DNA from 3 places in the Vibrio sp. 1078-1 genome. Region 3 is predicted to be linked to each of the others. Evidence: predicted binding sites of a transcription regulator. Region 3 holds the regulator's gene; each other region holds the start of a gene.
The links. The regulator CRP, encoded in region 3, controls carbon source genes, mostly activating them, when cyclic AMP is high. The targets are predictions, from matches to a motif close to TGTGANNNNNNTCACA.
Positions count from the first base shown of each region.

Region 1: the regulator CRP is predicted to act here: its motif matches at 1,519-1,534, upstream of R7190_RS16070 (NupC/NupG family nucleoside CNT transporter).
Region 2: the regulator CRP is predicted to act here: its motif matches at 1,004-1,019, upstream of R7190_RS01155 (glycogen/starch/alpha-glucan phosphorylase).

Region 1 covers NZ_JAWOWM010000008.1:119,561-121,839, forward strand. Annotated here, with positions in the region: gene R7190_RS16070 (NupC/NupG family nucleoside CNT transporter) at 91-1,374, opposite strand; gene R7190_RS16075 (TatD family hydrolase) at 1,579-2,279, opposite strand, start outside.
Region 2 covers NZ_JAWOWM010000001.1:259,971-262,249, forward strand. Annotated here, with positions in the region: gene malT (HTH-type transcriptional regulator MalT) at 1-548, opposite strand, end outside; gene R7190_RS01155 (glycogen/starch/alpha-glucan phosphorylase) at 1,283-2,279, shown strand, end outside.
Region 3 covers NZ_JAWOWM010000023.1:16,460-18,738, forward strand. Annotated here, with positions in the region: gene R7190_RS23620 (phosphoribulokinase) at 1-445, shown strand, start outside; gene crp (cAMP-activated global transcriptional regulator CRP) at 686-1,318, shown strand; gene R7190_RS23630 (DUF1338 domain-containing protein) at 1,455-2,246, opposite strand.

The DNA of each region.
Region 1 (2,279 bases), on a different contig from region 3:
GGAGCCCGAAAAACGAAAAATGCCCCGCAGCAATCTCTTGCTACAGGGCATGATGTAAAACGGCGTCTATATATTAAGAACCGATTCTAATTATAGTGCTGCAAGGCTTAAGCAGAAGCCTGCAATTGTCGCTGCCATAAGGTTAGACAACGTACCTGCTAGAACTGCTTTAACACCCATGCGAGCGATGTCACTACGACGGTTTGGTGCAAGGCTACCTAAACCACCAAGTAGAATCGCGATAGAAGAAAGGTTCGCGAAACCACATAGTGCGAATGAGATGATAGCTGTTGTCTTCTCAGACATTACTTCACCAGTTGCCGCGATTACTTGAGCGTTTTCACCTAGGTATGGTGTGAAGTTCAAGTAAGCAACGAATTCGTTCACTACGATTTTCTGACCGATGAATGAACCAGCTGTTACAGCTTCTGCCCATGGAACACCGATTAGGAATGCTAGTGGAGAGAACGCGTAACCTAGGATTAGCTCTAGTGTTAGTTCTGGCATGCCGAACCAACCACCGATGCCACCTAGCATACCGTTGATTAGCGCGATTAGACCAACGAATGCGATTAGCATTGCACCTACGTTAAGCGCAAGTTGTAGACCAGAAGCCGCACCGCCCGCAGCTGCGTCGATTACGTTAACTGGTTTGTCGTCACCGCCGTCCATCGCTTCTTCGATACTTTCGTGAGGCTGGTCAGTCTCAGGGTGAAGGATTTTAGCGAACAGTAGACCACCTGGTGCTGCCATGAATGATGCCGCAACTAGGTACTCTAGTGGAACACCCATAGATGCGTAACCAGCTAGTACACCACCAGCAACAGAAGCTAGACCACCACACATTACCGCGAATAGCTCTGATTGAGTCATTTTTGGAACGAATGGGCGAACAACTAGAGGTGCCTCAGTTTGACCTACGAAAATGTTAGCTGCCGCTGACATTGATTCCGCACGAGAAGTGCCTAGCGCTTTTTGTAGTGCGCCACCAAGAATCTTGATAACCCATTGCATAACGCCAATGTAGTAAAGAACTGAAATCAGTGCAGAGAAGAAGATCAGTGTAGGAAGAACACGGAATGCGAAGATGAAACCGCCGCCGCCGAATACTTCGAACATCTTGTCAGAAACAAGACCACCGAACAGGAATGATGAACCATCGTTACCGTAGTTGATAACGTTAGAAACACCTGAAGAGAAACCGTTTAGTAGATCACGGCCCCAAGGTACATACAGAACAAATGCACCTAATGCGAATTGGATAGCGAATGCGCCACCCACAGTTCTAAAGTTGATAGCTTTTCGGTTGTTAGAAAATGCCACTGCAATCGCAAGAAGCACTACCATACCGATTAGGCTCATAAACAGGCTCATAGTTTATGACTTCCTTATAAGTTATTTATTGGCGTGTTACAAAATGGAGCTATAAAGCGGGGGCAATTATACTCATGCAGAATCAATTAAAGTAATGCCAGCCTCACACTTTCCTATAAGATTCATGATTGATTCAACCAGCTTTGTGAGTTAATTCACAATAAGCAGGAAAACGTTTTCGATTTCAAACCACATCTTTAGATTTTATTCACATATCGAGAAAGCAAAATTGCTATTTTTCCACAGTTGAGAGGCAATCGATTGCTTTCGGCCGTTATGCAACTCTACGAGCTCATTAAAGACGTGAATGAGTTTGGCTGGGTGATTTGACTCCCCTTGATATCCAAGTATAGGCATATCTGGTGCGTCTGTTTCGATTACTAGGTTTTCGAGTGGTAATTTTTGAATTGCGTCGCGTGTTTTCTTAGCTCTTGGGTAGGTAATCGTTCCTCCTACACCGATAAAAAAACCTAATTTGACCCACTCCATGGCTTGCTGATAACTCCCAGAAAAAGCGTGTAGCACACCTCCTCTAGGGAGATTCGCCGCTTTCACCATTTGAATGAGGCGATTGTGCGCTTTTCGGCTATGTAAAATAACTGGGAGCTCGAAGCGTCTAGCCAGCTCAAATTGAACTTCAAGTGTCTTTTCTTGCAACTGTGGGTCAACATCAATGGCAAAATCTAAACCACACTCTCCTATTGCCACGCACTGTGGCCCTTTTTGATTTAGATAGCCTTCTAGTTCTGTAAGGTGCTGCTCAAAGTTATCTTCAAGAAAATACGGATGAAAGCCGAGCGCATAATACAAATTGGCATGTTGCTCTGCCAAAGTTTGAATACGAGCCCAGTTTTGCGGACCGACGGAAGGAATCAAAATTCTTGCGACGCCTTGCGTTTGAGCAA
Region 2 (2,279 bases), on a different contig from region 3:
ATCTCGTTGCCAATTTCGATCATTAAATCACGAACACGTAAGTTTGCAGTGCCTAGAGGCGGCGCTGCACGACTGGTTACCACAACGGTGAGGTTGTCTGGCATGTGCTTTAAAAAGAAACGCATGGATTCATGGATTTCATCATTCGTGATTAAATGGTAGTCATCAAGCACCACGTAGCACTCTTGATGAAAGTCAGCCATTTCTGCGAATACTTCGCTAAATAGGGAGCGTAAAGACGAGATCTGACGTTTTTCCGCCAGTTTTTGTGCGTTAGCGCAACTGAAGTTGGTGGCTTTGTTTAGTGCTTGAAGCAGATAGTTTACAAAGCGAAAGCCGTCGTTATCGCTGTCATCAATGCTGTACCAACCGACGTTTGGCTTATCGGATAGCCACTGCGCTGCCATTGTTGTTTTTCCGTAACCTGCTGGGGATCGGAATAAAACCAATTTGTAGTAAGGCGCTTGCTGTAGTAAGTCCAACACTCGTGGGCGCACGATGGCATTGTGCAGGCGTCCTGGTCGAGTAAGCTTAGATGGAATCCACATTAGTAGTTATGTCCTTATTTATGTATACCCAAATGACAGCAACGTGATCATTCTAGTAAAGCCCCCTTGAAAGCCGTCTTACTGAATGATGCCATCAGCATCAAAAACACTGTTTGAATACCGGATAATGTCGCTACTATTGGGGCTTGCGTCCGTCTGAAAAACCATTCCATACGGTCACTTAAATATAAAAGCTAGCGAAAACTAGAAATAACTCACATCGCCTAATTCTAGTTTGTATAAAAAGCGTACAATCCTGTGAGCTGAGAGGGATGTTACGACATCAGAAATGTTCGTTACTTTGATCCACTTCCTAATTCTCAAGGGTTGATGGATTTACCATCAACTACGCCCTTTATTTGTGATTGTCGTCACTTAAATATCGTTTGTTTCGTTAGCGTTAAGATCGCGTTGCACATAGATTACGAAAAGTTCTTCTACGCTGACCGAGTTAATGTGACCGATATTACAATTTTCACATCATCAGATGAGTGGACTATAAAAAGCGTCATGAACGGGTTTTAACCTTTCTCACATTCCATTGTGATCAAAATCACTAAGAACTGGTGCAAAGTTCACTTTGTTGAGATTTGGATCACTAACCTAGCAATGGTACCCCCTCTACGCCCTCAGCCCTCCTCCTTCAAAGGATGAGAATTAGGAGGATGTTTATTCACAGAGGTAAATGCACGATGTATGGCAGATGAATTACCAAAAGACGTGAGAATTTCGTAATGAAACCTACTCAACAAAAACAATTTGACAAGAAGTCGTTCCAAGAAAGCGTAAAGAAACACCTATCTGTAACTTACGCTCATACGATTGAAAACGCAGACAGCCGCGCATGGTACCTAGCAATGGGGCATGCTCTGGCTGAATTTACTACTCTAGATTTGCTTGCGACAGAAGAAGATCCACGCATTAAAAGTGCGAAGAGCGTTAACTACCTTTCGCTAGAATTCCTTATCGGTCGTTTGACGGGTAACAACCTAATCAGCATGGGTCTGTATGAACAAGTAACAGAAGCAATGGCTGAACTGGGTTACAACCTAACTGATCTGCTAGAAGAAGAGCGCGACCCATCATTGGGTAACGGTGGCCTTGGTCGTCTGGCTGCGTGTTTCATGGATTCATGTGCGGCACAAGAATTCCCAACTGTCGGCTATGGTTTACATTACGAATACGGTCTATTTAAACAGTCATTCAAAGATGGTCGCCAGCAAGAAGCACCTGACGCATGGCGCGGTGTAGAAGGCTACCCTTGGGAAATTGCGCGTCCAGAACTTGCGCAAGAGATCGGTTTCTACGGTCACGTTGAAGTGATTAACGAGAACGGTAAAGAGGTTCGCAAATGGGTACCAGGCATGACAGTAAGAGCAATGCCTTGGGATCTTCCAATTGTGGGTTACGAATCAGACACGGTTTACCCGCTACGTCTTTGGGAATGTCAGGCGATTGCACCATTCTCACTAGCAAGCTTTAACAATGGTGATTACTTCGAAGCTCAGCACGCACTGATCGACGCAGGTAACATCACTAAAGTGCTTTACCCGAACGACAACCACGAGAAAGGTAAAACACTGCGTCTAATGCAGCAGTACTTCCACTCAGCAGCGTCTGTACGTGACATCCTACGTCGCCACGAAGCTGCGGGCTACTCGCTAGCGGATCTACCTAAGCAAGAGACTATCCAGCTTAACGATACACACCCAACGATTGCGATTCCTGAAC
Region 3 (2,279 bases):
TGTTGCTCAACATGTGGATTTCTTAATCGGCATGGTGCCGATTGTGAACTTAGAGTGGATACAAAAATTCGTACGTGACACTCGCGATCGCGGCCATTCGCGTGAAGCGGTAATGGACTCAATCGTGCGATCCATGGACGATTACCTCAACTATATCACTCCGCAGTTTTCTCGTACTCACATCAACTTCCAGCGCGTACCGACCGTTGATACTTCCAACCCACTTAATGCAAAAGGCATCCCTAGTTTGGATGAGAGTTTTGTGGTGATTCGCCTACGCGGTATCAAGAATGTCGACTTCCCATATCTGCTGGCCATGATTGATGGCTCATTCATGTCACGCCACAACACGATTGTCGTACCCGGCGGTAAGATGAGCTTTGCAATGGAGCTCATAGTTCGGCCTATCCTACAACAGCTCATCGAAACAGGGAAAATTGGCTAAAAACCTGCCTGCGAAGATGTTTACTTTTCATACCGTGATCATGTGCACAGTTTTGCTTACAAAATCTCAATCATGGCACGATTAAAATCAAGAAATCGTTTTCGAAAAAGGATACTATTTCTTACCGAAACACAAGAGAGCTTGCAGCATATAAAAAGTGCTCTTATTCTAGTAGGCCTAATTCAGGCTTAGCTAAAATATGGATAGCGCAAGCGTACCCTGCAGAGGAAGTGAGATATTATGGTTCTAGGTAAACCTCAAACCGACCCAACATTAGAGTGGTTTCTTTCACACTGTCATATTCATAAGTACCCTTCAAAGAGCACGCTAATTCACGCGGGCGAAAAGGCAGAAACTTTGTACTACATCGTTAAAGGTTCTGTTGCGGTTCTTATCAAAGACGAAGAAGGTAAGGAGATGATCCTTTCTTACCTAAACCAAGGAGACTTTATTGGTGAACTTGGTCTATTCGAGGAAGACCAAGAGCGCACAGCTTGGGTTCGTGCTAAATCTCCTTGTGAAGTTGCTGAAATTTCTTTCAAGAAGTTCCGTCAGCTTATCCAAGTAAACCCAGACATCCTAATGCGTCTTTCTGCGCAGATGGCTCGTCGTCTTCAAGTAACTAGCCAAAAAGTGGGTGACCTGGCGTTCCTAGACGTAACTGGTCGTATCGCTCAGACGCTTCTGAACCTTGCAAAACAACCAGACGCAATGACTCACCCAGACGGCATGCAAATCAAGATCACTCGTCAAGAAATCGGTCAAATTGTTGGCTGTTCTCGTGAGACAGTAGGTCGTATTTTGAAGATGCTAGAAGAGCAGAACCTAATCTCTGCTCACGGTAAAACCATCGTGGTTTACGGTACTCGTTAATCTCAAACTAGAGTGACACGAACAAAATTATAAAAGCCACCAATGGCAACATTGGTGGCTTTTTATTTACTCATGACCAAATAAGATAGGGTGCAGCGAACACTAATGAGTAAGCTTAACAGGTTAACCCTAAAACTTAGCCATTCGTACTTTCAAAGATTTTGTCAGCTGAAGCGGCCACGAAACCTGGGTACAAATCACCATTTTCCATCGGATAGCGCTTAGCAAATTCATAAAACCCGCCAGGGATAATTTCAGTGCCTTCGCTAAAACGAACCGCTACTTTATCTGCCATGGTCGATGACTGCTCTAGCAACACCTCAGGAGTGCCCTTCACTTCACCACCATTTTCATTAATGGTAAACCCAGCGGTACGCAGATGATCGTTTACCTGCTTCACTTCTTCATATTCATTGAGTTGGTTAACGCTCACCGTGAAGTGGTTTGCTCCGTAACCATGCGCCGCAAGCCAAGATGCGTACTCACTTTCTTTAGCCAACGTTTGGTAATCAGCAAAGCTTAAATCCCACAAGCGTCCACCATGTAAGAATGCGCTATCGTTCAGCTTGTCAGCATCGACTTGTGCCACCAAATTTTTCACAATCTCTTGTAGCTCAGGCGAGCACTCTTCAACTTTTAGCTCACTAATAAATACTTTAGGTTGCTTCGGATCTGGGTGCTCATAGTGCTTAGCAACCAGCTTTTTGCTTTCGAAAACGTAATCACCACACGCCTTGTAACCAATAGCTACAAATGGCTTAGCTAGAGTTTCAATACCAAGAGGCGCGATATTGAAGGTACGTAAAGCTATATGATCATTAATCAGAGGCTCATCTTCTTGAAGCAGCTGATGCACTTTAGCCGCCGAAGGGCAAAGACGTTGAATGTAATCTTGCCATAGCGATTCAAATAACACATCGGGCGTCATAACGACTCCTTGTTACGAGATGTAGAGTTTAAA